4 regions of the Paenibacillus sp. J22P90 genome follow, and region 1 is predicted to be linked to each of the others. Evidence: riboswitches for the same ligand, from Rfam matches in the RefSeq annotation. Region 1 holds a riboswitch; each other region holds the start of a gene.
The links. A riboswitch is a leader RNA that binds a small molecule or an ion and turns the genes downstream of it on or off. The one in region 1 is predicted to bind cyclic di-AMP.

Region 1 (7,221 bases):
TCGCAAATTGCGGCTGAAACCGCAAAGCAGCTTGTCGGGGTAGACATACGTCCGGAGGTACTGCAGATTGCAGAGTCGAAGCCATGGCCGAAGGGGAATGCTGCCTTTCTGGAGGGTGACGCGTATGCACTCTCCGAGATACGAGGGGAGTTTGACTTTGGGCTGGCGAACTTCTGGTTTTCGCATATTCCGCGCAATCGGATCGACAGCTTTTTACAAGGCTTGAATGAACGATTGGGCAGTGGTGCGCAGGTGTTTATCGCAGATAACGTGTATGTGCCTGGAAGAGGCGGGGAGTTAATTACGCATGCGGATAGCGAAGACACTTACAAAAGACGTGAACTAGCAGACGGCTCTAAGCACGAAATTCTTAAGAACTATTTTAGCTATGAAGAGTTGAATGACATTTTCCGCCCGCTGTCACAGCATTTGCGTATCTTCGTGGGAGGCAGCTTCTGGTACGTGAGCTATACGATCAAATAACTAACCCATCCCAACTACTCCGTAGGAGGAATCAACCATGAGTGTCACGTTCCATACCACCGTTATGAAGGCCCAGAATAAAAATGCTACCGGTATTTCCATCCCCGAAGAGGCTATGACCACGTTAGCAGGAGGCAAAAAGCCAAGCGTATCCGTGACCCTGAACGGTTACACGTATCGAACGACGATCGCGGTCATGGGCGGCGAGTACCTCATCCCGCTCAGCGAAGCCCATCGACAAGCCTCCGGCTTGAAGGCCGGCGACCCTGTCGAGGTGACGTTGGCGTTGGATCTCGCGCCCCGCACCGTGGAGGTCCCGGCTGATCTTCAATCTGCATTGTCGGAAGTGGAGGGCGCGGTGCAGCGCTTTGAAGCGCTCGCGTTCTCCAAGCGCAAAGAATGCGTCCGACAGGTCGAGGACGCCAAAACCCAGGAGACGCGCCTCCGCCGGATCGCCAATGTTGTCACCCAGATGAGCGAGGCCTAGGAGTTCGGCCTGTTCGTTCTAATGCCCGGATGTGAATTTCAGTCCGAGCACTCCAACCAAGATTAGAATCATAAACAGGATTCGGAGCAAGCTGACGGGCTCATCGAGGAAAAGAGTCCCGATGATAATCGCGCCGACGGCGCCGATGCCGGTCCATGCCGCATAGGCGGTTCCGATGGGTAAGGTTTTCGTTGCGACAGCTAAGAAATAAAAGCTAACAATCATGCCGATAATCGTGACAATAGAGGGGACAAGCCGCGTGAATCCGTTGGAAAATTTCAATGCGATGGCCCAGACCACCTCGAAAACGCCTGCAATAGCGAGAAATAACCATGCCATAATGAACACTCCTTCTGTAGGAAACATTGTTGATAGTGTGCCACAAAAAAACAGAGAAAAGCCCGGGAATATCGCAAATGTTGCGATAGACTCCCGGGCTTTTCTCCCTCCGTGACCACAGCGTATTCGCTGTGTGTTTTCCCTTGGACCAGCCGGCGTTTGCGCACCGCGGAACCCTAGAAAACGACATGCCGTCATTATAGGACGGCTCACATGCTATGTCAAGTTACACTTTTTGGCTAAATGCTTTTGACCTCGCGTACTCTACTCCTCCAACGCGATCCCGTTCAATGCCACATGCGCACGGAACATATCCATGCCGTCCGGCTGCTCCTGCTCGGGTACCCACGTAGCCGTATCCCAAATCTTCGACAGCTTGAGAGCGCGACTGCAATGCACGAAGCATTCCTGCACCTCGACGCCGACAGCGGCGATCGGTGATTTTCCGTTCAGCTGCATTGTCGACAGCAGTTCCTCGTCCTTCGTCAGCCATGCGCGACCATTGACGCGTAGTACCATCTCAACCCCTGGGATGATAAATAGGAGGCCGACTTGCGGGTTGGTCAGTAGATTTTGCATGGAGTCGAGTCGACGATTGCCAAGTCGTTCTGGGAAGATGAGGCGGCGCTCATCTAAGACTCGTACGAATCCCGCAGCATCCCCGCGGGGCGACACGTCACTCAAGCCGTCCGCATTCGACGTAGAGAAGAAAAATAAAGGCGATTTGGCGATGAACGCACGTGCGTGCTCGTCGATTTGATTGATAACCTTATGTTGAACGGCAGGATGCGGCTCCCCAATATCCGCTCTAATCTCATCGATGGATTGAATAATGCCCGGAAAAGGGGGTTGCGTCATATTCGTCTTATTGGTTGTGCTGTCCATGCTTACCTTTCCTTCCTCGAGGCCGAAGGGCCTATCGTTGTATCGCTAGTATACGCTGTTATCCTCATTCAAATGAATGAAGCCCTGCAAGCCGCTCTTACGAGCAAAGCTAGCAGGGCCTCATTCTTGTCCGAGAACTTACTTGGATTCAGCAGTTAGTTGATTGTAGATATCATCCCAGAGAACACGTCTAGCTGAGACATATCGCTTCGCATAATAGGATTCGCTCAACTTATTCTTAACAACACCTTGATTTGTAGCGGAGTGAACGAATTCACCATCTCCAAGGTACATGCCTACGTGAGAGATACCGCTGCCATCCGTGTTGAAAAATACAAGATCGCCCTTACGAAGATCACTTTTGTCAACCCAGTAGCCTTCTTTGTTTTGTGATTTCGAGCTGTGTGGAAGGTCAATGCCGAACTCGTCAAACAAGTAGGACGTGAAACCAGAGCAATCGAAACCTTTGGTTGTCGTTCCTGCCCATCTGTAAGGCGTACCTAGAAGGTCATCTACCGCTTTATCCATATCGGATGCTGCTGCGAAAACGCTTCCTACACTAACACTCAAAAACAAAACAAGACTAAATACAAGACCAACAACTTTCTTCAACTGCTTGTCTCCTTCCGGTGCCTACGAGGTTAGCTGGAGGGTTCGGTTGAAGGTTCCCTATGATCCCTGTCTTGCAAGATCAATTCACCCGGAGTGGTTCCCCCGTTTCCCCATAAACTGAGGAATTCGGCATGAAATATTTGGTTTTTTGATGCTAGTCCTTGTTATTCGTCATAAAGAAAGGAAATCCTCTTTTAAAACGAAAAAATAGACAAGAAAACAGCGGAATAGTTCGGAAAATAGACAAAAAAAAGCCCCTTTCTCATGGAAAGGGGATGAATGCCTGGTTATTCACTGTTTTACTGGCTATTAATTGGTTATTTTGGCAGAAAGAAGTTGATATTGGGACGAAATGCCCCAAATCTGGAAGAAAATATGGAAGAGCGGGTACAACTGATAAATGATTAGCGCTACTAGTCCTGCCCATAAGTAGGTGGCCGTGACCGTGACCCCTGCCAGTAGTCCTGTAAAAAGTAGAAGGATGACGGCAAGTCCAACAATAGGCAGCGAATATCGAAAGAAGGAGATGACCGTCGACGTGATACCTAGCTTAGCTGCGATCGCAAATTGCACATACATAAACAAAAGTTGTAGAAAAAAGCCGTAGAGGAGTAAGCCGAGTATCCAAGGCATAAGCTTGAGAGCAAGCTGCTCGTAGGAACCGCTATGCCCCAGGATATAAGAAGCTTTCGGGATCACCCAGATGAGCGGAAGTGAAGTAAGTGCGATTCGGATGAGATACACAAGCAGGAAGGGGAGAAAGAGCTGCTTCATCCCCCGAAAGAAGCGATAGCCAGCGTTCTGATAAGCATGCGTGAGTGAATAGTAGACCCCGCCATTTAAAAGAGGGGTCAGCAGCATCCGCACACCAAGTAGAATAGCGAGCCACCATAAATATGAATGGCTGAGATCTGTTTTCATGAGTTGAAACTGGCCTTCAGCGAGAAAGATCTGCAAAGCCTGTTTAGGCTGCTCACCGCCAGGAAATCGATGCATAAGGGGGACGAGTATGCCCTGCACAAGTTTATACAGGAGCATACCCCAACCCATCTGATACAGGAACAAAATGATCGTGGCAAAAGGCTGCGCCATAGCTGCCCTGAAGCCGGATTTGATATAGGTGGCCAACGAGGGTCCCTCCTTAAAGTTTTCGTTAGAAAACTGGCTTCGTAAGCATACGCTGAGTTTGTCGTAAGACGTAAGCCATGTTTTTACCAGGCGACAGAGCCGAATATGGCTTGCAGGAGCTGAATAATGCCGAGATTCCAACGAATTTGCCACTTTGTATCTACCTGTGTTTGATAATAGTTGTTGATGTGCTTATTCTCGAGGATCAGCGTATACTTCGGATCAATACGCACCCAGTCGACGGGGGAAGCATGCGTGAGCTTAAACTCGATGCTGCCTTCCTTGCCATCCCATGTTTTATCCAACGTAGTGCCATCTGTAAAATGGAACAAAATCGGCACTTCCGGCGAATTGCCGCCATGCTTCACGATGCGGACTGTGCTCTCATACGTCTCGGATCCCTTAGAGCCCTGAGGCCGAACGTTGACGCTTTCGACAGCATAATCCATCATCATATCGCCATATACATATTGATTAAAGAAATCATCCCAATCGGTTTTGCTGACATCCTCCACAACTTGTTGGAAATCCTTCGTAGAGGGATGTTTGAACTGCCACTTCTGGAAATACGTTTTCATAATCCGATCCATCGTCTTGGTGCCAACTTGCTGCTCGATCGCTTTCAGCACGAGCTTGCCGCGCGTGTACACATTTTCTGCATACTGGTCATGTCCTGCGTAGGCCCAAGCCTCTTTCTGCAGTCCGTCAGGGGAGGTGATGTAGCTGGATTCGACAGGCAAGTTAGGGGCATCGCCATATTCAGCTTCCATCACTTTATCTTCCGCATAGGAGGTGAAGCCTTCGTCCAGCCAAGCTTCCTCGAATTCATTGCTGGCAACGAGCCCGTAGAAGAATTGGTGGCCGATCTCATGAACGACGACACGTTCCAGTTCTAAATCGGGATCTTTATCACTTGCTCCCCAAGCGGTGACCAAGGTTGGGTATTCCATGCCGCCTGCGCCGTTTCCGCCAGCTGGCGGTACGACGATGGAAAGCGTAGAGTACGGATACGTTCCGTACCACTGGCTATAGCGCGATAGCGCTTTTTTGGCAGCGTACATGTAGCGATCCTTTAATTCTTGATGATTGGGGTCGAGATACAGCTTAATTTTTACCCCAGGAATTTGTGGCGTAGAGAAGGGCTCTTCCACATAGACGAAATGAGGCGACGCCGACCAAGCAAAATCATGGACATCCTCGGCATAGAATTGATATGTCTTCATTCCCTTGTCCGTCACAGCAGGCTTCACAGGAAAGCCAGTGGCAGCCACCATGTAGTTCGCGGGTACTTGGATTTTCACATCATACATGCCGAAATCGGCATAGAACTCGGAATTTCCATGGTATTGATGAAGATTCCAACCAGGCTCCGTCCGTCCTCTTGTTCCTTTGCGTTCATAAGCAGCTACCTTTGGGAACCACTGCCCTGCCATGACGAAATCACCGACATACCCCATTCGTGCAAAAGCTGCCGGCAGCTTCACAAGGAACTCAGTCGTGATGGTCACTTGTTCTCCTGCGCCTACAGGCTTAGGCAACGGGATTTTGAGCAGCGTATGGTCGTCCTTATTGCCGTCATCCGGCTGCACGAACGACATCCGCTTGGTGAGATCGTCGCCCGTATCCGATTTCACGGATAACAGCTCCATACTGCCGCCGCTATCGGCTGTCGCTTCATCTTCCCTTAGCTTTCCGCCGGACTCGCGCATAAACGTTGTTTTTTTAGAAGCGAAAGCGTTGGGATAGAGGTGCAAATAAATTTCTTGTACAGGAACAGATCCTGGATTTTCCCACGTGAGCGTTTGTTGCCCTTGGAGCTGCTGCGTCTCGGGTGTGTAGGCAACGTTCATGTGATATTCGGCGATACGATAACTAAGTGGTGTTGAGGTTTCTACGGGTTTGCCATTATCTGCAGGCTGCATGTCCGGTGTCTTTGCAATCGGAACATCTTTAGAGACGACAGGAACAGTCCCTCTTGGTGTGGAGGGGAGCAAGGTGTTCGTTAGTAACACTGCGCCGGCAGCAAGGAGCATGACAGCAAACCACTGTACCTTGCGGCTATTGAATAGAGCATTCATATCCATGGATTCACCCCGCCTAAACAAGCATCTACAGCATGTATATGTAGACAACCTAGGGAATATTTCTGCGAGGTGAAAGAAAAGTGTGAAATGAGAGAAATAGGCATGGAAGAGCCGTCGCCACTTGTTCTAGCCGATGACTTTCGCTACAATGAAAGCAAGTCGTCATTAATACTTTATGTAGAGTGGAAGGTGCCATTATGGAAGCGGATAAAAAGAAGCTGGCCTTAAATATAGTAAGCTCAAAAGTAAATCACAAAGGCTTTGGCGCAGGAGCCATCGATCTTAGCAACGTCTCAGGAATCATTATTGACGGGGATGAAGCGTATCTAGACGAGGGAACGCTGCATGCCAAGAGCAAGATTGAGAAAGGGATTAAATTCTCCACGAATAAGGAGGATGTCCCGAATGGCCGTAAAGCGTGGATTGTATGGGTAGCGGTTGATCGTACAGAAGATGGTGCCTATTATGCAGGGATGTCCGCTTGCGAAATGTTAATCGATACCGAAGCGCGCCGCGGATGGAAAATTCTTGCGGATCACGTGAACAAAATGGACGGTGCGATGAAACGTAAATTTATCCTGGAAGGATTGTCGGATAGTGAGCGTGCTGCCCTTCGCAACCAGTTGATCGCGCACAACGAAGACTGGTGGAATCGCTCTGACCAAAGCCTGAAGGACGCACTCGCCTAGGGTTTCTAAAGAATATGAACATTATGTGTCATCCATTGTTACGTAATGTCGAAGCGGGTATACTAGACCCTAGTGTATGTTACCTCATATACTAGGACAGCAAAAAGGCAGGACTAAGACGCGCTTAGTACTGCCTTTTTGTGTTGTCTTTTAACTGTTATATTAATCGTTCCACCAACGTTTAAGGTCGTTCCACCATGAGCCGTTGTCGCCTTTGGCGCCGGCTTTTTGACCGCCAGTCGCACCTGGATTAGCAGGCTTGCCAGTACAATATGTGGTGGGCTCTGTGCCAGCAAGGAAAGCCTCCATCTTGGCGTTCGGGCAGTCCTCATTGGACAATTTGCCGCTCACTGGATCAATATACACAGTAGAGATACCCTCTGGGATCGGGAACAGCTTCGGCGGTATCGCATCCAAGGTTTGTTCCGTGAAATCCGCAAAGATCGGGGACGCTAGATGAGATTCCACCGTCGTGATCGCACGGCTCTTGTCATAGCCGACCCAGACAGCCGTG
Region 2 (7,221 bases), on a different contig from region 1:
GCTGCAGCTCATTCGCCTTGTGGTGAAATGGACGAAGACAACAATGTTTACTTCATTGCGTTTTAGCGTGCTTCTGTTTATTTTTGTGACGATGTTCATTGCAAACGAATTCGGCTATTATGGGGTCATTCCTTTTCTGGATAAAATAGAGCATCTCTTCTCAGGCGTCATACTTTGCTTCATCGGCTTGTTGGTCTACAGCAAAGCAGCTGGAATTCAGGAAGGCACAGATTCTCCCTCTTCGCGTGTCGCGGTGTGGCTGTGTTTGTTTTTTTCGATCGCAATGGCAGGTGTGTGGGAAATTTATGAGTTCGCGACAGACCACTTGTTCGGGCTAAATTCTCAAAATGGAAGCCTACTCGATACGATGACGGATATCATTTGCGGTACAGTAGGTGCGACGTTGACTGCTTGTTATTTGGCATCTAAGGCGAAGAAACGGGCACTTCCCCTAGTGGATATTAGGTAAAGTGAAGACGCAGATTTGGCTGGGAAGTTAGCTGAATGGCAGATCCTGCCTTGTCAATTGGTAACGTTTGTGGCACTATTAGCACTATTGAATGGAGGAATGGACAGCATGGAAGAGTTGCCGAACTGCCCCAAATGCCAATCCGCATATACGTACGAAGACGGGAACCTGTTGGTGTGTCCTGAATGTGCGCATGAGTGGTCGTCATCAGGAAATGACGATGAGAACGGCGAAGATCATAAAGTAGTGAAAGACGCGAACGGCAATGTGTTACAAGACGGTGATTCGGTTACGGTCATCAAAGATTTGAAAGTCAAAGGGACTTCATCCGTTATCAAAATAGGTACAAAAGTGAAAAACATTCGCTTGGTTGAAGGCGATCATGATATTGATTGCAAGATCGATGATTTTGGCGCGATGAAATTGAAATCGGAGTTTGTTAAAAAGATATGAAAAGAGGATCCACGCTGAGCGTGGATCTTTTTATTTGCATTGGCGTTGGTAGGACGGATAGGGAGAAGTTGGTTTAGTTGCCTCTAGCTACTATCCCCCTCGCTCAGTCTTAGAATCCCAAAGCGCATCCAGCTCAGGCAGCAGGAGTACACTCTCCTGTTCATTCGGATCCGTGCGAGCAAGGACACAGCTGCAAGGCTCGGTTTTACTCGGATTATAAGGGAGATGAGGCATGCCTGCGGGAATGTAGAGGAAATCACCTTTTTCCAGCTCCATATGCTGTTCCAAGTTTTCCCCATACCACATGGCTGATTTTCCTTCCAGCATATAAATCGTGGTTTCGTGGTTTTGATGAAGATGAGCTTTTGCTCGTTGTCCGGGAGGAATGGTTAATAGCAGCATGCAAATGCCTAGCGAATCAGCACTTTCTTTGGAAATGGCCTCGGCGTAATCAAATCCTTGCTTCCCATGATAGGTTCGGGATGAACGGATGAGTCGGCATGTTCGTTTATTTTCCATATAGCAGCACCTCCTACAGCTATTCTATGCCAGTGTACATACTTTAGCTGACTGTGACTCATCTTAATAAGTAGACGAATGGGAAAGCGAAATTCTCATGGAGGAGGGGTAGATGTGCAGTTATTTCATTTAAGCTATATTGTATTATTTTGCGCAGCACTCGCGGCAGGAACGATCGGAATGGCATGGTTTGTCTATCATAAGCGGAAAAATAAAGCTCGATAATGGTTGCTATTGCTCTTGCATGCGAACCACTAAATTTGTATGTTAAAAAATACGCTTGAGTAATCCTCTCTCATGTCCTATAATGTGCCTATGTTAGTTGCAATTAAATTTGTGCTAATAATACGAGATAGAGACATGGGAGAGATGACGTCATGGCAACAGTTCTTTTTGTAAAAGTAAACGATCGACCTGCAGATCAAGCAGTAAGTGTTCAAATGTACGATACATTTTTGAATGCGTATAAAGAAACAAATCCGACGGATGTAATTACAGAACTTGATTTGTATCAAGTTGAACTTCCTTACTACGGGAATGACGCGATTACGGGCACGTTTAAGCAAAATGCAGGATATGAGCTTACGGCAGAAGAGCAAGTAGCTGCTACGATCGCTAATCGTTTTTTGGATCAATTCCTTGCGGCTGACAAAATCGTAATTGCTTTCCCACTATGGAACTTCACATCCCCAGCTCCATTGACGACATATATTTCCTACCTATGTCAGGCTGGCAAAACGTTTAAATATACAGCAGAAGGCCCAGTTGGTCTTGCTGGCGACAAGAAAGTCATTTTGTTGAATGCACGTGGCGGCGTGTACTCGGAAGGACCAATGGCTGAAGTTGAGTCGGCCATCAGACCACTTCGCGGTGTATTTGGATTATTCGGTATTCAAACACAAGTTGTTGTTATTGAAGGACATAATCAATTCAAAGATCGTTCGGCTGACATCGTTGCTGAAGGTTTGCGTGAGACCGTGAAAGCAGCTCAAGCGTTCTAAGAATTTTGGGTGTAATAAAGAAGGAGTCATCCCTTGGGATGCTCCTTTTTTATTTAAACAGAGGTTCAAATCTATTCATAGAAAGGGAATGTGAACACGTTCACGAATACAATATATGATGATCTTATACCGTTAGTCGAAAAAGGAGGTAATCTTGTGAAGCTATACGAAAGATCGCTGAACGCGCAACTCATTGTTATCTGCAGCTTAATCTTTCTAGCCGCCATGCAATTACTACTGACAATTGGCGCCGATCGTCCTATCGGATTTACGGTGCTTCTCAGTGTATGTCTTGGCATATTTCTCGTGCTTGCCCTCATAATTTGCATAGATCTCATCCAAAATGATCCGGAAACAATCGTTGCTAAAGTAGAATATTTAGAGGAATATCGGTTACATATACGGAAACCAAATGGGAAGCTAATGAAAGTGCGTGTAAAAGCTACAGAATATGAACAATTCCATGTAGAACAATCGGTCGAATTGCTTATTGCCAAACGTACAAGTGCTTTGCTTTCGATCCACAGCTTGGATATTTAGAGCATAAGAAAAACCATAAACGGAGGATTTATGAATCGCTTTAGAAAAATATTTAGAAGTAAAATTGTATGGGCTATACTCATTCTCCTAGTATTTATGTACGTCAATAACACGTCGTTACTTGCCAAAGAGCGGAGTGGTGACCCTTTTCTAATGGCACATCGCGGGCTGGCACAAACGTTCCATATGGAGGATCTGAAGAACGATACCTGCACAGCTGAAAGGATCTTTGAACCAGAGCATCCCTACTTGGAAAATACGATTCCATCCATGCAGGCCGCATTTGATGCAGGAGCAGATGAAGTTGAATTTGATATTCATGTAACGAAAGATAATCAATTCGCAGTTTTTCATGATTGGACGCTGGATTGTCGGACGAATGTGAAAGGTCAGTCGAAGGATTACACGATGGCTGAGTTGAAAAAGGTGGATATTGGTTACGGCTATACGGCCGACAATGGAAAATCGTTCCCTTTTCGCGGTAAAGGGGTCGGTCTGATGCCTTCGTTAACGGAAGTGCTCACGCAATTTCCAACCAAAATGCTTCTCATCCATATCAAAACCGATGATCCCCATGAGGGGGACTTGCTGGTTGAAACGTTGGCGAAACTATCGCCAGAACGCAGGAACTTATTAACGATCTATGGCGGGAACTTACCAGTTGCCATTGTGAAGGAAAAATTGCCTGACATGCGGGTCATTTCAGTGGATACGATGAAAAGCTGTCTACTTCCATACCTTGCGTATGGCTGGACAGGAATTACGCCATCTGCCTGTGAACACATTCAGATACACATTCCAGAAAAGCTGGCGCCGCTGCTGTGGGGATGGCCGAATAAGTTTCTAAACCGAATGGATAGTGTGGATACCAGAGTTATTGTGGTAGGCGGGAACGGGACTGAGTTCTCAACGGGGTTTGATACGCCAGCGGATGTGGAACGGCTTCCGGCATCGTATTCTGGCGGCATTTGGACGAATCGGATAGATCGAATTGCTCCAGTATATAAGGAGAAAATGTGATAATTAGAAGGGCAACCCCAGTAGAACGATCTACTTGAGTGAAGCCCTTTTTTTCATGCACTCAATCTTCCTTATAAAAAGACGACCGAAAAGGTGTCAGCGCGGCAATGACGGCATCTCGAAAAACATCACTTCGCGTAATTCGCCCCTCGCTAAATAAACCGTATGCGCCCTCTTTGTGATTACTCCCAATGGTGCTGCTCAATTCATCAATGATATGACGCAGCTCAGTGCCGCCTTGCTTCAATCGCTCACCAATGTCATTGGGGATAGGGAAATATAGCCCTTTGCCCACGAAAAGCCGCTCACCGTCCCATGCCGCACATACCGAGAACAAATACCATTGTTGCGTATGAACCTCATCATAGGTAAGCCCACCTTCTAGACCAAGTCCAATCTCTGCGTCTGGCACGGCGATCAGCACTTGTTTCGCCCGATTAATCGCACCAAGGACGGTTTCATCTTCTGTCAAAGGCTGATCAGACACTCCGGAAGGGACAACGTGACAGATCGGTTCAATACCAGCAGCCAAGACAACAGCAGCTCGTTTGGCCTGATTGTGCGTACCTAGCGCAATGCGCATTTCATTTTTCATCAAAAAACAACTCCTCGTAATGTACTGCGGAAGAACGTGATAATAAGTATACCATGTTTCCATTTCACGTAAGGATGCTTAAAAGCAATTGGGGTGGTCGTATGTGGAAAGCTTGAGAATTCAAGCTTATTTTCTTTGTTTCAATACATTTCCAGTTTCGTTTGCGTCAAACAAGTAGATGGCGTGATACGAGGGGGAGCAGAGATGAAATTCAGGAATACTCGGATATTGATCGTATTGAGTTGTATGTTACTTAGTGCTTGCTCGGGTTCGAAGTACGATATTGACAAAGGAACGGCAAAAGGGGATGTCATTAATATTCATGGCAAAATTACGAATCTGGATCGTTTCAATCAATTTTTGACCAACGTGGAGGGACATGTTGAGAGTACGTTAAGGATCATGCAAATGACGATTGAAGGGGATCCGATTTTTTATGATTTTGTATATAAAAAAGAGAAGATATCCTATTCCTATGATAATTCAGCGGACCAACATGGCAGTAATCAACGGCTGAAAACGGAATGCACACGTATGATTTCTGAGAAAGTAGAAAGAGGTATTTCCTATAAGCTGGATGGTTGTAAGGATGCTGAGGTTGGGAGTACTTTTCATTTTATGGTGGCTGATTAATGGGTATTTGAGATTACAGAAGATAAAAATGGAAAATTTTGCGTCATGTTTTCACGAATATGCCATGTTACAATCGGTTAGATCCATTTTGGATCAAAAAACTAAGAAGGCCGAAGCTTTTTTGAAGCACGGGGGACCCAATCTTTGGGGTGAAGCCGCGAATTATGCGGCCGGGTGATTACTCTTTGATCCGAATCCGACAGCTAACCTCGCAGGCCGCAAAAAGGAGAGGTTTATTTTGAAACGTTACAAAAAGCTTGTGGTAACAGGTGCACTAGGTTTGAGCGTCCTTATGGGAGCAAATGCGGCGTTTGCTGCAACGGGAACACATACGGTAGCCGGGAACGATACCATGTGGAAAATTTCTCAAAAGTATGGCGTCAGCCTAACTACGCTGATCAAAGCGAATCCGCAGGTTGCCAATCCTAACGTGATTTGGTCCGGGATGAAGCTCAATATCCCTGGAAGCACGACGACACCTGCTGCGTCCAAACCAGCGGTTACACCAGCCCCAACGCAGACCACATTTGCGAGTCAAGTCGTGACTCTCGTTAATCAGGAACGAACGAAAGCTGGCTTGAAGCCTTTAACGAGTAACAACGCGCTTACCGCGATGGCTCTGGATAAAGCCAAAGACATGTACAACAACGGCTATTTTGATCATACGTCGCCAACGTACGGCTCACCTTTTGATATGATGCGCGCCTACGGGATTCAATATTCCTATGCAGGTGAAAACATCGCCAAAGGTCAACAATCCCCTCAAGCGGTCATGACCGCATGGATGAACAGTACGGGGCATCGTCAAAATATTTTAAGCCCTAATTTCACGCAAATTGGTGTTGCTTACTACAATGGTGAGTGGGTACAGGAATTTATAAGTAATTAATTATGAGGCAGCCTCCTTGGGGGCTGTTTTTTTGCGCAGAGGAAACTTGAGGGATATGTCGAATTGGACTCTGGATGAATCGAGAAAGCAGGAGGTTCAATGACTTAACCAACACATCATAGTTACTTAATATCTGACATAGGAGTAGTGTCATAATGACCATAATTAAAAAATGGCTATTTGGGATTGTAACCTGTTTCTTTTATATCTTTCTGTTTACTCTAGTGGATGTTTCTAACAGCGGATACTGCTTTGTATGTTGGTAAGGTTATTAATCAATTTGGAATAAAGCCAACCAATGCATTTGTTTTTATCTACTACATAATTGGAACCTTAATCACTATAGCATTTTGTATATTCAATATATGGGTTTATCGTAAGAAACGTATGATTTTCTGGTTATTGTTTATTTTACACGCCTATTATTTATATAAATTGTTCAGCATAGTCACTGACCCGAACCCAATAAGAGTTATTTCAACAGGCTTGTAATCAAAAGAAGCATGAGGTGCACATCGTGATTAAGATTTACACAGAAATCGAACTTGACGCAGCGATTGACGTTTGTTTTGACATGGCGCGGAATATTGATATTCATACGCAGACAGTTTGGCCGCACACGAAGGAGAGAGCGATAGCTGGCATAACTACAGGCTTGATAAATGGAGGGGATACGGTTACGTTTGAGGCGCGGCATTTTGGGATTAGGCAAAAACACAAATCTCTCATATCGGAATACGTTCGACCTTATCGTTTTGTGGATGAAATGCTGCAGGGTACTTTCAAAAGTATGAGGCATGAACACGAGTTTATTGATTTAGGAAATCGCACGTTAATGAAGGATACGCTATGTTTCGAGGCGCCAATGGGGTGGATCGGGTGGGTAGTGGAGCGAATCGTGTTGAAGAACTACATGATGAGATTCTTACAGCATAGGAATGCGCAATTGAAGATGCTAGTTGAAAAGGAACAAACCTAGAGGGCGCTATTTCGAGGTAATCCGTACCAACAAAAGAAGCCCGCAGACGCTTCACCACGTCCGACAGGCTTCCCTCACTCACTGAAACTTCGCTTCATACCTCGCTTTAAACGTCTGAAACAT
Region 3 (7,221 bases), on a different contig from region 1:
GTGAGACGGAGACCTTCGGTATTCCGGGTATGAACGAATATGCGATGTCCATCAAAAGCATTAATAGTGTCCGCTTTATTCGGCAGCACATTGAATATATGTTTGCCAAGTCGAAGGTGGCTCCGAAGCGCAAGGATTATTTGACCTTCGTCGTTGGCGGAGCGGGCTTCACCGGCACGGAATTCGTCGGAGAACTAGCTGACCGCGTTCCCGTTCTGTGTAAAACCTATGATGTCGACCCTGCGGATGTCCGTATTTATAATGTGGAAGCTTCTCCGTCGGCGCTGCCTCCCGGGCTTCCGGAGGATTTGATCGCATATGGGATGGAAGTGATGCGCCGCAAAGGGGTGCAGTATAAGCTATCCACGGCCATTAAGGCTTGTACAGCAGAAGGAGTCATTCTAAGCAACGGCGAGTTCATTCGCGCAGGTACGGTAGTCTGGTCCGGAGGGATACGCGGCAATTCCTTGCTGCAGGAAGCAGGGTTCGATGTTCAGCGAGGCCGGGTTAAAGTGGATAGCTGCCTGCGCTCCTATCAGTTCCCGGAGATTTTCATTACCGGTGATTGCTCGATTGTGATAAGTCCAGAAGGTACGCCGTATCCGGCGAATGCGCAGATTGCTGTCCAACAAGGCTATAATGCAGCTAGGAATTTGATTCAGACAGTTCGAGGCAGAGAGTTGAAGCCGTTTGTGTATGATTTTAAAGGCACGGTAGCAACCTTGGGTCGAGGTGAAGCCGTTGGTTTACTCAAAGTAAAGAAAGTGAAAGGCCGTTTGGCCCTATTTATCAAAAAAATGATCGATGCCCGTTATCTATTTCTCATCGGCGGCCTACCACTCATTTGGAAGAAAATGATTTGGAAGCAAAGGTCCACGACCCGCAATTATCATGTGCCTAATTAATGTCTAACGAACTAAAAAAGCTGAAATGAGATGGCAGTGGCAGAAAACACTGTTCTCATTTCAGCTTTTTTATTTATTCGGCCGCAGCCTTAGGCATAGCCGTTCTTCCTACCGTCTCCGAAGTTGAGTGCCCCTTTTGCTGTTTCTTTGCATAATTGCTATACAAGATGGAGCTGCCAATGGTTAAGAACGCAATGACCGCCATCCCCCAGATGAGGTTATCAAAAGCACGTTCAAGCGGCAGTGATTTCTGCCAAACCAGCGCACTGCCCGAGAGCGCCACGGCGAAGGCACCGCTGAAAAACTGCAGCAATTGGAATAAGCCCATGCCCGAGCCGACGCGATCTTTAGTCAATTGCCGGGACAGCTCATTGGATACAGCGCTGGATAGTGTCGTAAAGCTGATACTCACGAAGATGTACAGCGCTGCGATCCAGTAATAAGAATAGCTTGCAGTTAAGGCAAGCAGTACGGTTGAAAGGAGCATCAACCATGGCACGTAGCGCAGCAAAGCGGTATTGCCATATCGGTCAATGATGCGCCCCACACGGTTGGACGCAAGCATGGCAATCAGCGCACCTGGGAAGAGCAAGAGTCCGGAAGTGAGCGGCGCTAAGCCGAATACCCGAGCAAGCATCTGCGGCGCCAAGAACAGGAAGCCGAAGCTGATCATGTAAGAGGTAACGCCAATTGCGCTAAGCGCCATATAAGGTCTGTCGCTGAACAGTGCGGGCAGCACGAACGGTTGCGAAGCTTTGCGAATGCGCAGCGCGAACAGGGCAATCGCAATTGCCCCTGCTAAGAGGGCAACGATACTCTTGGATGTCAGGAAGAGCAGCAAACCCGTGGTCCCGATTCCGAGCAGGACAGCGCCGATGAAATCGAACGAGCCGCTTTCTGCTTTTTCTTTTGGCAGCAGGATGAGGAAAATAGGGGTAAGCAAAAGGGTCACACCTGTAATGACGAACAGGAAGTGCCAGCCCAAATACTGCACGATGGAGCCGCCGGCGACCGGACCGAGTCCTAGGCCTAATGAAGCCGCGGATAGGATGAGCGACATGGCTCTGCCTCTACGTGATAATGGAATGTAGCGAGTGACGAGAACGATACCGAGCGAAGGGATCGCACCCGCGCCGGACGCCTGAATTAGTCTCGTCAGCAGCAACAGTCCGAAGCTGTCCGTGAAAAGTCCTAGGACCGATGCGCCGCCGAGCGAAAGCAGGGCAATGACATAGAGCCTCCGCATAGGGACAAAGTCGGACAAACGGCTATAGGTGATTGAAGATATCGCAAAAATGATCGAATAGCCCGTGACAATCCACGATGCCGTTGAGGGGCTGAGCTCGAACTGGACGGCAATTTTGGGTAGAGCGAGATTGAACATCATCGTGTTCATGATCACAAGTACTATAGTAAAACAGAGCAGCCAAGAGACCGGGGTTTCCCGCAAGCGGCTATTTACCTCGGTTTGATCATGCGTTGTTTCTATATTAGAAGTGGTTGCGTTGTTTGACATAGTACACCTTCCGATCTATAACTATAATATAATTTGTTACAGTTTAGCATAGTGAATTCGGTGTGTCAATGAATTGGTAGTGGATAAATAATTTGCAATTGAATATTTATTCTTTAATATGTATTATTATTCATGAAATGATGGAGGGGAATCATATGGATCATATAATAAGAAGAGCTGAAATGAAGGATGTAGAGGCATTAACAGAGCTTATGGTTGCCTATATTGTAGGTTTTTATAAGAAGCCGCGGCCTGAGTCGGCAGATCTTCATCGACTGATCAGCACCTTGCTCCAGGAGCAAGGGGGTATCCAGTTTGTAGCCGTCAAAGATGGCGATCTTATTGGCTTTGCAACGCTATATTTTGCCTGGAGTTCGATGAAAGCTAGTCCTATCACGATCATGAATGACCTCTTCTTTCTCGAACCATTTCGGGAAACTGCTGCAGAAGAAGACTTATTCCGGAAGTGCCAAACGTATTCCAAAGAAAACGGCTTTGCCTACATGTCATGGATCACAGCACCGGACAATTATCGTGCACAACAGTTTTTTGATAAAATGGGCGGCACTCGCATAGATTGGGTGAATTACACGATTGTATAAAAGTGTATAAGGGATGCCGACATCCATTAGCTGGCGTGATTTCAATTGTCGGTATGTCCTCCTTCATTTTTGCGAAATACCCAGAGTACCTACGAAAATGGAAGATAATCAACGAATCATATAATTGTAAGCGAATTATTGGAGCAATCGCGAGGTGGAAGAGAGCTTTTTACGTTTATTCCCACCTTTACTATGTGAGTAGAAGAGAGTAGTATTCAACACGTACATGAACAGTTGAATATTTCGCTTAATTTTCTGTTTAAGAAAAGCGGGGGAACCACGAGTAACATGGGGTGAATAACGGTACGGATTTGTAAGTACCTTTTAGGGCAGATTTCTCGCGGCCCGAACCCGACAGCTAACCTCGTAAGCGATCGTGAGAAAGGAGAACATGTGTTTAAAACACAAGGTCATTCCTTGTGTTTTTTTGCGTCCATTTTTCAAATGAGAACGTTGAGATTAGCAATTTATTGGAGGAACGACCACGAATGACAAGTGATTCATTAAAAAAAATTGTGTTTGGTAAGCCGCTAAAGTCGAGCGAGATTGAGTCGGAGAAAATGCCCGTCTGGAAAGCTCTCCCCATCCTTTCATCGGATGCCTTATCCTCTGTATCGTATGGGACAGAGCAAATTCTGTTAGAACTCGCGACGGTAGGGATTGCTGCATTTGCATTCTCCTTGCCGATTGCGATTTCCATCATCGCCTTGATTTTATTGCTCGTGCTGAGCTATAGACAAGTGATTGAAGCCTACCCCATGGGTGGCGGCGCTTATATGGTTACCAAAGAGAATTTAGGCATGGTATGGGGACGTCTTACTGGTGTCTCACTGCTAATCGATTATACCTTGACCGTGGCCGTTTCGATCTCAGCCGGTGTGCAGGCGATTACTTCGGCTTTTCCTTCGGCGGTGCCGTATATCGTACCACTTACAATCTTTCTAGTTTGGATTATGGTTTGGATTAATTTACGAGGTACATCTGAATCAGGAACCGTATTTGCGATTCCAACGTACTTTTTTATTTTTTGTATCCTGTTGTTAGTAGGGAAAGGTATCTTCGATATGATGACCGGCTCCCTCAATACGCATGCCATTGAATTCGTACCAAGTGCTGCGACGAACTCATTAACGTTATTCGTACTTCTCAAAGCATTCTCTTCCGGTTGTTCAGCCGTGACGGGAATCGAAGCAATTTCTGATGCTGTCCCGCATTTCCGAACGCCTTCTGTCAAAAATGCTAAACGTACGCTCATCTCCTTAGGCGGCCTATTGGCCATCGTGTTCGGGGGCGTAACCCTTATTGCCTTAGGATACGGGATTGCCCCGGATCATAACGGGCATACTTCCGTGCTATCGATGGTGACGGAGCAAGCTTTTGGCCGTGGCGTGATGTATTATGCGACGCAAATCGCTACGATGCTTATTCTCGTGCTCGCTGCCAATACGAGCTTTAACGGCTTTCCGATTTTGGCATCGATCATGGCTCAGGACAAAAACTTTCCGCGTATGTTCTCCTTCCGTGGAGATCGTCTTTCGTATCATTACGGCATCGTCACGCTTGGTGTGCTGGCGAGTCTGCTTCTGATCGGCTTTAAAGGGAAGACCGATGCACTTATTCCGTTGTATGCGATCGGCGTATTTTTATCTTTTACACTAGCTCAAGCAGGTTTGGTTCGTAAATGGTTAAAGGAGCGCGTAGCCGGTTGGGTCTGGAAATTGATCATCAATGGACTAGGCGGCATCGTTTCTTTTGCAGTTCTTATCATTTTCTCTGTGACAAAATTTAGCGAGGGTGCTTGGATCGTCATTATCGTGACACCGATTCTTCTCTGGTTAATTACGAAAATCAGTCACCATTACGATGATGTAGCCAACCAGCTGCGCATTGATATCACACAAGACCGCGTTTGTACGAAAGAACCCGTCATTATCGTACCCGTGGCCGGGATTCATAAAGCTGTTGAGCAAACCCTGAACTATGCCAAATCGCTCTCGCCTAACGTCATCGCGTTCTATGTTTCTTTCTCCGATGAGGACGAAGAATCGATGCAGGAGAAGTGGCAGATTTGGGACCCGGGTGTTCGACTGGTTGTGTTCAAATCGCGGTATAGAACGATCCTGAAGCCGCTGGCCGAATTCATTGACCGCATCGACACACACGTGTCGGAGAAGCAGTCGATCATGGTTATTCTTCCACAATTCATGCCGAAAAAATGGTGGCACCGTCTGCTCCACAATCAGTCTGCGGCGCGTATCCGTTCGAAGCTGCAAGCCGACAAGGATATCGTTGTTGCAACAGTGCCGTATCATTTACATCAATAGACGTGTACAATAATAGGGAGAACATGCAGACGAGGTGACCTTATTATGGTGAAAAAGAAAGCAAAAATGACGCCAGCTGCGGCTAGCGTGCAAGATAAACCCGCAACACTCAAGGACTTGCTGCGTCCTGAGATTTTGGAAGGCCTCAAAGCCCAGGCTGACGCGATGAAAGCGGAAGAGCAAGCGAAGAAGGACGCAGAGAGAGCTCGTGTAGAAGCGGCTCGTAAGGCAGAAGAGAAACGTCTTGAAAATGATTTTGCTTATCAGCTAGAGAAAAGCAAATTAGACTGGCGGAAACACAAATGAGGGGGCGCACGATGTGCCTCCTTTTCTTTGTTGTTGCATTGGTAGCGCTTCCAGGGTGTGCGAGTCCTACGACTTCGCTAACGGCCTCGTCGGAGCCTGGAATTGTGACGGCGACAGAAACTGCGACGGAAAAACCAGCAGTAATGGAAACGCCAACGCCAATAGCAACAGAAACACCGAAACCAGCAGAAACACCGACTAACGTATCGCCTGCGCCTAGTGCTGACACGACAGCTCCCGCGTCCGTTCTGGCCTTTGCATCGCTGGACAAGGCGCTGATCGACCGTTATGCAGCCAGCATCCCAACGAAGTGGGGCGAGAATCTCTCAGGCGTGCGCACGCACTTCGTTACCAAGGAACGAGTCATGGCTCTGACCTTCGATGCTTGCGGGGGCAAAGATGGCAGTGGTTACGATGAGAAGCTCATCGATTACTTGATCAAGGAAAACATCCCAGCGACGCTATTTATCAATGCAAGATGGATTGCTGCTAATCCGGGTACCTTTGCCTTTTTGGCATCAAATCCCTTATTTGAAATCGAAAATCACGGAACTGAGCATCGCCCCTTGTCTGTGACAGGCAAGCCCGCATACGGTATTGCAGGAACGAAGAATGTCGCGGATGTCATTCGTGAAGTGAAGGACAATGCTGATCAGATTGAAAAGCTGACGGGGAAACGTCCTTTATTTTTCCGCTCAGGTACAGCCTTCTATGATGAAGTTGCAGCGTCTGTGGTTCATGACCTAGGCTTCGATATTGCAGGCTACAATGTGCTCGGCGATGCAGGCGCAACCTACAACACGGAGCAGGTGTATAAGGCGCTGATAAAGGCCCAAAATGGAGCCATCGTTCTCGCTCATATGAACCATCCAGAGAAGGATACCGCCGAAGGCGTCATCAAAGCGATACCGGAGCTGCGTAAGGCAGGATTCAGTTTTGTACAGCTTGCTTCTATAGAACTAGTATCCCGTAATAAATAGTTTACAAGAAAGCGCTTTCGTGGTACTATCTTCCTAATTTATATATTCTCATCTACGGGGTTGTTGCAGCATGAATAGACTAAAATTGGAAAATCCAACGAATTTGGCGTTTACTGTTCTATTAGCTTCTTGCGTTATCTATGGTCTCTTGGCTCTATGGCCAATGATATCACCAAAGTCCCTGGATCAGACAATAACACCAGAGCAAGTAGTGGTTGAAGAACATCCTGTTCCTTCTATTGAGGAAGCGGTTCTACAGGAAGTAAAACAAGAAGAACAAGTCGTACAACAAGTACAACAACAACTGGAACTAGAAACGCAACAACCCTATCAGCGTCAAGTCAATGCGCTCAATTTTAATCAAGTCGATTATAGTAAACAAAAGGTTCATTATAAAGATAAAGTCATTGTTCTGACCTATCATCACATTGATGAAAAGGAAAACGGGATTACCATATCCCCTAAACGTTTTAGAAGTCACTTGCAAAGATTGAAAAAAGAAGATTACAACGTCATCTCCATGGAGCATTTTCTTCATTTCATGAAGGATGGAGCTCAGGTTCCTCAAAATGCGGTTTTAATCACGTT
Region 4 (7,221 bases), on a different contig from region 1:
TTAATGATCCACCACTCCCCTCATTACCACCCATTCCTCCATTAACATCCAACCTACGCTACTTTCTACTTCCGAGAAATGGAACGAGGTTCCTCTATTTAGTGAATCCAGAGTGAGTTTGGAAAGTTGCGGAACGAGAGGGCGCTAATTTGCCCCAAAAGGCTCAAATGTCCACGGTTAAGCCTGATTAGCGGAACCACGTTCCGCAACTTTCTCCATTTTTGCATTTATATGAATTCCGGTACGCAGAAAGTTAGAGGATGCATGTCTTTTCTTAAGGAATTCCAATAGACGCAACGAGAGACGTGGGCTAAAATGGAAAAAACAGGAGAAGGAGAACTGCCAAATGAACGCTATTGAAAATCGTATTCATGGGTTGCACCAGTTTCGGTCGGAGCTAACGGCGCCTGCTGATCTGGCTGCTTTTTGGACAAGGACATATGCCGAGGCGACTCAAAAGGTAAGTTATACGCGTGAGCGGGTTGATGCTCCTTTTACACAAGCAGTTGTCCATAGAATTGTGTTAGAAGGCGCAGAGGGGACGCCGATCCATGCTTGGCTAATTCTGCCTAACGCGGAAGTTAGCCACAAGAAGGCTCCATGTGTCGTCACGTTCCCTGGCTACTCTGGATCCAAGGGAAAACCAGAGGATCATGCCGCCTGGTTGCTTATGGGGTATGCGGTGCTTGCGGTTGATGTTCGGGGGCAAGGTGGAGATAGCGGAAATACACTGCCGCTGGAGCACGGTATGACGAAGGGATGGATTACACAGGGCATCATGGATGCAGAAAAAAGCTATTACCGCGCAGTAGCTATCGATTCCTTGCGTGCTGTGTGCTGCGCGCTGGAGCAGCCTGAAGTAGACACCGAGCGCGTATTCGTATTCGGTGGGAGTCAGGGCGGTGGGCTGACGCTGCTCGTTACAGCGCTCGAGAAGCGTATTCGAGCAGCAATTGCCCATGTGCCCAATCTATGTCATATGGATCTGGGCATCCTGCAATCCGCGAGTTCGCTTAGCGAGGCGGCAGAGTTTGTGACAAGATTCCCGGATCGTTTGGCAGACGTACTGAAGACGATGTCTTATTTTGATATCGTGAATCTAGGCGATCGTATTGGGCAACCCGTACACGTGACGGTAGGTTTGAAGGATATGACTTGCTTGCCGGAGACGATTTTTGCCGCTTATAATCGGATCTCATCTGTGAATAAATCGATTGAGGTTCACCCCTTCATGGGTCATGCGATGCCAGCAGGTTTTCACACGGCTGCACATGCGTTTTTTTCTAAGTGGTAAGATGTTGCATGTTAGGAAGGGATAGTTGGAAACCATAGATTGGACAGGAGGGGCAGACAGATGGAGAATGAGGCAGTGTTTGAAGAGGTATTCGATTTGATGGTATCCGCATTTCCCGTTACCGAGATAAGGACATATGAAGGGCAGCGAGCCCTGCTATCGCATCCAAGCTATAACATTGATGTGAAGAGAGATGCAGATGGCCAGTTGCTTGGTTTTCTCGCAAGCTGGGATTTTAAGCGGTTTCGTTTTGTAGAGCATATCGCGGTAAGTGCTGTCAGTAGAGGCGGTGGGATAGGAAAACAAATGCTTACGATTTTTATGAGCAGCGCTACTACACCTATTGTGCTTGAAGTAGAGCCACCGAGTACGTCAGATGCCGAACGGAGAATTGCATTTTATGAGCGCTGCGGCTTCCATTTGAACCGATTTCCTTATGCTCAGCCTCCCCTTCGAGAAGGGCAAAAGGACTTACCGCTCCACATCATGAGTTATCCGAGCCCATTGACAGAGGATACGTTTAGTCCCTACAAGAGTGTGCTATATACAGAGGTTTATAGGCAGCCTGTGGGGGGTGTGGAAACACTTACCACCGCGCAAAGGTTGTCAAGCCAAAACGAACTATGCTAGTCTAACATAGACAAAAAATGCCGAATCTCGGAGCAGCAAAAGCTCTGGTACGGGGGACTTCTTTATTTGGGGTGAATGGATGCTTAGTTAGTCGTAGACTAATGGAGCGCACTAGGGAAAACCTCTTCCCGAACCCGTCAACTAACCTCGGAGGCTTCAAGGAGGACAATGTTTTGAAACTTTTTACAAAAAGTGTTATTTGCTCATGCGTTCTTGCAGGCGCAGCCATCGCTATGTTCAACGCTCCAGCAGCTCAAGCTGCGACAGACACCTCTTCGGTGAAGGTTCAAGTGAATGACGAATTGGTGCAATTCCCTGAAGTACAGCCGTTTATCGACACGGAGGGTAAGCTTCAGGTGCCATTGCGCGTGCTGTCGGAGAAGCTAGGTTATGAAGTGGACTGGGCGAAGCAAGGTGATGAAGTTGTCGTAACGCTGAAGAACGACGAGCAGGCGATTCAACTAACGACAGATGATGATCAAGCGATCGTCAACAGTAAACCAGTTGAATTAGAAAGCAGTCCGACGTTGCTGGAGGGAAGCACCTATGTTCCTTTGCGTTTTATCACAGAGACGTTTGGATCTGCGATCGCGTGGAATGATGCGAATAAAATCGCCATCGTCGAAGAGGACGGGAAGTCCCACAAGCCAGCTTGGATTGCACCGCCACCAGTAGCTGCAGTAGCAAAGGCTGTTCAGCCAAATGTTTCGGCTCAAATTATTCAAGCTGCTTCGACTTTTAAAGGCGTGCCTTACCGTTGGGGTGGAACAACACCTAAGGGCTTCGATTGCTCTGGATTCGTTCGTTATGTGTACGAGGCCAAAGGCATCGAGCTGCCGCGCACCTCTGTGCAGATGTATGATCAAGCAGGGGCAAGAGTGACGGATTTAAAAGAAGGAGATCTTGTATTCTTTGCTTCAGGCATCGTCAATCATGTGGGCATCTATGTGGGAAATAAGCAATTCATTTCCGCAACGACGTCCAGAGGTGTAGTGGTCGATAGTCTCGCAAGCTCCTATTGGAGCTCCAGATATGTAGGCGCCAAACGCGTGCTGTAAACGAAGGACTAACTTAAGTAACAGTAAGTTGTGTAAGAGCATATGTTCGTTATGGCTTTCTTAAAAGAAAGCGTAGCGGGCAGATGCTTTTTTTTTGCGCGAATATGTGCGATTTTTATCGAATTTTTGAGAATTATAGCCTATAATGGGAAAGTGGTTGGAAGAAAGTAGGTGACGCGTGCGACATGCAAGTCAGTGTCTGGAAAAACTGGTTTCATAAAATTAAATTGTCGAGTCGAACAGATCGCACGTATAGCGTAGAAACGGGTCCCGCCATACCGGAAGAAATCCGGGAAGTGATTGGGCAATTTTTTCAAACCTATAACCATTTCAAAGGGGCACGGCAATTCCAAACGGATACGTTCATTAAAGAAGTATTCTATGCGACCAAGCAAGATCCCAAGGATCAGCGCTCGATAGACGAGATGGAAGCTTACATTCATAGCAAAAATACACATCGCTTGCGATTGAAATCGTACATCATCGATGAGTATTTACGCGTTGGTGAAAAGGTGTGCATGATCGGCGTGACAAGGGAGTTTAGCAATTCGCACCGAAATCGTGTGCTTTATTTTATCGTAAATGAGGATGGGGCTTGGCGGTTTCACCATATCGTGAGATCCCATCATGGCAAAATTATAGAGAAGTTTAAAGTGAAGGAACAGGTTGGATTTGTTGTTGGGGACGATAAAGTGGCGCTTCTCTTTTTAACACATGCAGATTCTGCAGACGCTTCTACCTATATGTTGGGTGATTATGTCCATACGGAAGGTTATTTGGAAGTGGAGCAAGAGGTAAGCGGTCAACTCTATTATCGTGTCGTACGGATGAACCGTGTTCATTAATTGGTGAGTTATCAGGACAATCAAGCAGCATGAATAGGCTTTGCTCAGTTGAGTAACGCTTATTTGGTGTACCCGAAGAATGTGCTTAAGTGGACACAGGCTGCCTCCGTATGAAAGAATAGAATTATTATTCAACAGGTGAAGAGAGATGTGTACATGCCTGAAAGGGAGGCAAAAGTGGAGAGAGAACCGATGGAGCTGCAGGAGAAGTTTTTGAAAAAGGTGACGGGTGAGCAGTTAGGCCAGTTTCTGCAAAAGATAGCTACGAGCAATGAGCTGGATCCGGTGAGGTTGGCTTTTGTATGTATAGGGACAGATCGTTCGACAGGGGACTCGCTGGGTCCGCTTGTTGGGAGTAAGCTTGTAGAGCTCGGATACCCGCATGTAATTGGCACGTTGGCGGCACCGTGTGATGCAAGTAATTTGGCCTTGCGTCTGCAAGAGATTCCGCCGAATGTCGTGGTGATTGCGATAGATGCTTGTTTAGGGCAAAAGTTGAGTGTGGGCTTGTACCAGCTGTCCAATCAGCCTTTGGCTCCGGGGAAATCAGTCGGAAAGGTGCTGCCACCGATTGGCGACTACACCATTGCAGCGATCGTGAATGTGGATGGGCCTAGACAGTACAATGTACTGCAAACAACCTCGTTATATCATGTGCTCAGGATGGCGGACGAAGTGACAAGTGCGATTACCTATGCTCTTCCATTGTAGTGGAGGGCAGCAAAGATAAGTAAGATCGGAGTGGTAAGTGAGTGATGGGACCAGGTGGACCAGGGGGAATGGGGCGGCTTTCCGATCGGAATCGGCCGAAGGCGAAGTTGAAGGATGTATCGATACGAAGGATTTTGTATTTGTTTAAAAGGTATTGGGGACAGCTCTTGGTGATTATCGGCTTGGCGCTGCTTGCGGCAGTGATCGGGTTAGTCCCTCCCTTAGTGATGAAGGAAATTATTGATACGGCAATTCCTCAGGGGCGAGTAGAGCTATTGGCTGTCATGGCGCTGCTGTTAATTCTGCTGCCTGTGTTGAGCGGCGTGCTCGGCGTATGGCAAAACCACTTGAATACCAAAGTAACCCAAGGGGTTATTCGGGATTTGGGGCAGTCGTTGTTTCATAATTTGCAGCGGCAATCGATGGCATTTTTCACGGATGCGCGGTCAGGGGAAATTGTTCAGCGGATTACAGGTGATGTGCAATCTGTACAGAGTGTCGTGACCTCCATCGTTGTATCCTCGATCACGCAGATCGTGATTGTGTTCACGACAATAGGCATTTTATTTGCGCTCGATTGGAAGCTGGCGATCATTTCGGTGCTTATCCTTCCACTCTTCGTGCTGCCTGTGAAAAAGGTATCCAAGGTGCGGAAGGCATTGCGGCTAGAAACGCAAAAGGTGCGCTCAGATATCACTTCGCAGCTGAATGAGAACTTTGGTATTTCAGGTGCGTTGTTGACGCGGATTTTTGGCAGAGAGAAGCAGCAAGAGCAGGAATTTACCACAATGAATCAAAAGGTGATGGATCTCGAGCTGCGGCTCAATCTGGTTGGCCGTTGGTTTGGTATGGCTACGAGCACGCTTGGACCGTTAGGAACGGCTATTATTTATATTTATGGCGGTTACTCCGTTATCCAAGGAGACATGACCTTAGGCTCTATCGTCGCGTTCACGGCGTATTTGGGGCGTTTGTATATGCCTGTAGGGACACTATTGAACCTACAAGTCGAGGTAGCGACGGCGCTGGGGGTGTTTCAGCGGATTTTTGAGTATCAGGACATGGTGCCTGATGTCATGGATGCTGAGGGAGCGCGCCAGCTAGGACCAGTGGCGGGGCGTGTGAGTTATAAGATGGTGTCTTTTGCTTATAAGACGGGGGATTCGGGGCGGAAGGGGAGCCTGGAGGATCGAGGCGAAGTAAGACGGAAGATGAGCCTAGAGGATAAAGGCGAAAAGCCAGTGCAGTATGCGCTGCGCGACGTCACCTTCGAGGCGCAGCCTGGTGAAATGGTCGCGCTCGTAGGACCTAGCGGCGCCGGGAAGTCGACGCTGATCGGGATGATCGCGCGGCTGTACGACCCGACGGCCGGCGTCGTTGAGGTCGACGGCGTCAACGTCCGCGACGTGGGGTTAGCGTCGCTGCGCGCGCAGATCGCGTATGTGACGCAGGAGTCTTTTCTGTTCCACGCGACGATTGGCGACAACCTGCGCTTTGCGCGGGAGGACGCTACGCGTGAGGAGATGGAGGCCGCGTGTCGGCAGGCCTACATCCACGATTTTATCGTGTCGCTCCCCGAAGGGTACGACACGATGGTTGGAGAGCGCGGCCACCGGCTCTCCGGTGGCGAGCGCCAGCGGATCGCGATTGCTCGCGCGATCCTGAAGCGCCCGCGCATCCTCATCCTCGATGAGGCGACGTCGCACTTGGACTCGGAATCCGAGTCCTATGTGCAGGCGGCGCTCGAGGAGCTGATGCAAGGGCGCACGACGCTCGTGATCGCGCACCGGCTCTCCACGGTGCTGGCCGCCGATCACATTCTGGTGATCGAGGCGGGCAGCGTCGTGGAGCGGGGCACGCATAGCGAGCTGCTTGCACTGGAAGGGCTGTACGCGCGGCTGTACAGCACGCAGTTCGCGAAGGCTGCCGAGGAGGCAGCGAAGTGAGGCAGAGGGCGGCGTAGCGGCAAGACGTAGCTATAGCCACTATCCCCTTCGCTCAGGCCAGCAAGAGTTGAGTTGATTCATATCCTGAGTCAATGGGATAGTGCCCATATAATTTGGCGTCGAAAGTGAGTATCGCCAATTGAATGGGCGAAAACACGAGTGTTAAGGTCCGAAAAGGGCTTTAAAGTATAGCGGGATACTCGCAATGTAGCCAATAGCGTCCCAAAAGGGCGTTAAAAACAAGAATCGCCCAATAAGGGACGTCACAGGCAGATCGCTTGCCTAGTGGTGATAGAAAGGGAGGTTCCCCCAGGTCAGTTGACCTAGGGGAACCTCCCTTTCTTGTCTTTGCTAAGAGTAGCTTACTCCACCCGAACGTTCGCCTGGGGACCAGGAGCTCCTGCGGAGGGAGCTACATGGCTCCCGATCTCGCCATCGTCGCTATCCGCCAACCCTGCCGGATCCAATTTGGTGCCTTCACGCAGTAAGTAGCCGAAAAACAAGACATAGTACGATACGATGATGAAGAAGACGCCGGCGGTGACGGGGTCTTTGGTGAACTGAGAGAAGTCAGCAGGTGAAATGTTGGTGGTTGTTCCCGTGGAGATGGCAATGGCAGCGTAGCGATACGCGATACGGCCCAGAAAGAGTACAAGCACGGTGACTTCAACCCAAAGATGTGTGCGGTAATACCAACCATCTGTTCGATGCTCGAAGCGGGTGTGGCGAATCGCCGT

Region 2: linked by a shared signal. The riboswitch ahead of safA (SafA/ExsA family spore coat assembly protein) and the one ahead of AC58UX_RS20310 (C40 family peptidase) in region 1 are both predicted to bind cyclic di-AMP.
Region 3: linked by a shared signal. The riboswitch ahead of AC58UX_RS12860 (APC family permease) and the one ahead of AC58UX_RS20310 (C40 family peptidase) in region 1 are both predicted to bind cyclic di-AMP.
Region 4: linked by a shared signal. The riboswitch ahead of AC58UX_RS28245 (C40 family peptidase) and the one ahead of AC58UX_RS20310 (C40 family peptidase) in region 1 are both predicted to bind cyclic di-AMP.

Annotation. Positions count from the first base shown of each region.
Region 1 covers NZ_JCAUAY010000006.1:22,565-29,785, reverse strand. Annotated here, with positions in the region: gene AC58UX_RS20330 (methyltransferase domain-containing protein) at 1-483, shown strand, start outside; gene AC58UX_RS20325 (YdeI/OmpD-associated family protein) at 521-970, shown strand; gene sugE (quaternary ammonium compound efflux SMR transporter SugE) at 989-1,309, opposite strand; guanidine-I (ykkC/yxkD leader) riboswitch at 1,398-1,500, opposite strand; gene AC58UX_RS20315 (MSMEG_1061 family FMN-dependent PPOX-type flavoprotein) at 1,574-2,194, opposite strand; gene AC58UX_RS20310 (C40 family peptidase) at 2,333-2,806, opposite strand; cyclic di-AMP (ydaO/yuaA leader) riboswitch at 2,810-2,948, opposite strand; gene AC58UX_RS20305 (hypothetical protein) at 3,116-3,934, opposite strand; gene AC58UX_RS20300 (M1 family metallopeptidase) at 4,018-6,012, opposite strand; gene AC58UX_RS20295 (YwhD family protein) at 6,216-6,707, shown strand; gene AC58UX_RS20290 (transglycosylase domain-containing protein) at 6,870-7,221, opposite strand, start outside.
Region 2 covers NZ_JCAUAY010000004.1:371,939-379,159, reverse strand. Annotated here, with positions in the region: gene AC58UX_RS16025 (DUF2238 domain-containing protein) at 1-469, shown strand, start outside; gene AC58UX_RS16020 (zinc ribbon domain-containing protein YjdM) at 578-922, shown strand; gene AC58UX_RS16015 (cupin domain-containing protein) at 1,013-1,441, opposite strand; gene AC58UX_RS16010 (FMN-dependent NADH-azoreductase) at 1,819-2,442, shown strand; gene AC58UX_RS16005 (hypothetical protein) at 2,599-2,982, shown strand; gene AC58UX_RS16000 (glycerophosphodiester phosphodiesterase family protein) at 3,013-4,002, shown strand; gene AC58UX_RS15995 (DUF84 family protein) at 4,064-4,597, opposite strand; gene AC58UX_RS15990 (DUF4362 domain-containing protein) at 4,802-5,230, shown strand; cyclic di-AMP (ydaO/yuaA leader) riboswitch at 5,329-5,463, shown strand; gene safA (SafA/ExsA family spore coat assembly protein) at 5,469-6,119, shown strand; gene AC58UX_RS15980 (SRPBCC family protein) at 6,637-7,098, shown strand; gene AC58UX_RS15975 (sugar phosphate isomerase/epimerase family protein) at 7,177-7,221, opposite strand, start outside.
Region 3 covers NZ_JCAUAY010000003.1:580,661-587,881, reverse strand. Annotated here, with positions in the region: gene AC58UX_RS12875 (NAD(P)/FAD-dependent oxidoreductase) at 1-905, shown strand, start outside; gene AC58UX_RS12870 (MFS transporter) at 979-2,421, opposite strand; gene AC58UX_RS12865 (GNAT family N-acetyltransferase) at 2,577-3,023, shown strand; cyclic di-AMP (ydaO/yuaA leader) riboswitch at 3,258-3,411, shown strand; gene AC58UX_RS12860 (APC family permease) at 3,512-5,347, shown strand; gene AC58UX_RS12855 (YqkE family protein) at 5,393-5,653, shown strand; gene AC58UX_RS12850 (polysaccharide deacetylase family protein) at 5,665-6,633, shown strand; gene AC58UX_RS12845 (polysaccharide deacetylase family protein) at 6,719-7,221, shown strand, end outside.
Region 4 covers NZ_JCAUAY010000012.1:328-7,548, forward strand. Annotated here, with positions in the region: gene AC58UX_RS28235 (acetylxylan esterase) at 347-1,294, shown strand; gene AC58UX_RS28240 (GNAT family N-acetyltransferase) at 1,355-1,924, shown strand; cyclic di-AMP (ydaO/yuaA leader) riboswitch at 1,933-2,095, shown strand; gene AC58UX_RS28245 (C40 family peptidase) at 2,098-2,982, shown strand; gene AC58UX_RS28250 (hypothetical protein) at 3,168-3,827, shown strand; gene yyaC (spore protease YyaC) at 3,984-4,538, shown strand; gene AC58UX_RS28260 (ABC transporter ATP-binding protein) at 4,583-6,484, shown strand; gene AC58UX_RS28265 (CcdC protein domain-containing protein) at 6,847-7,221, opposite strand, start outside.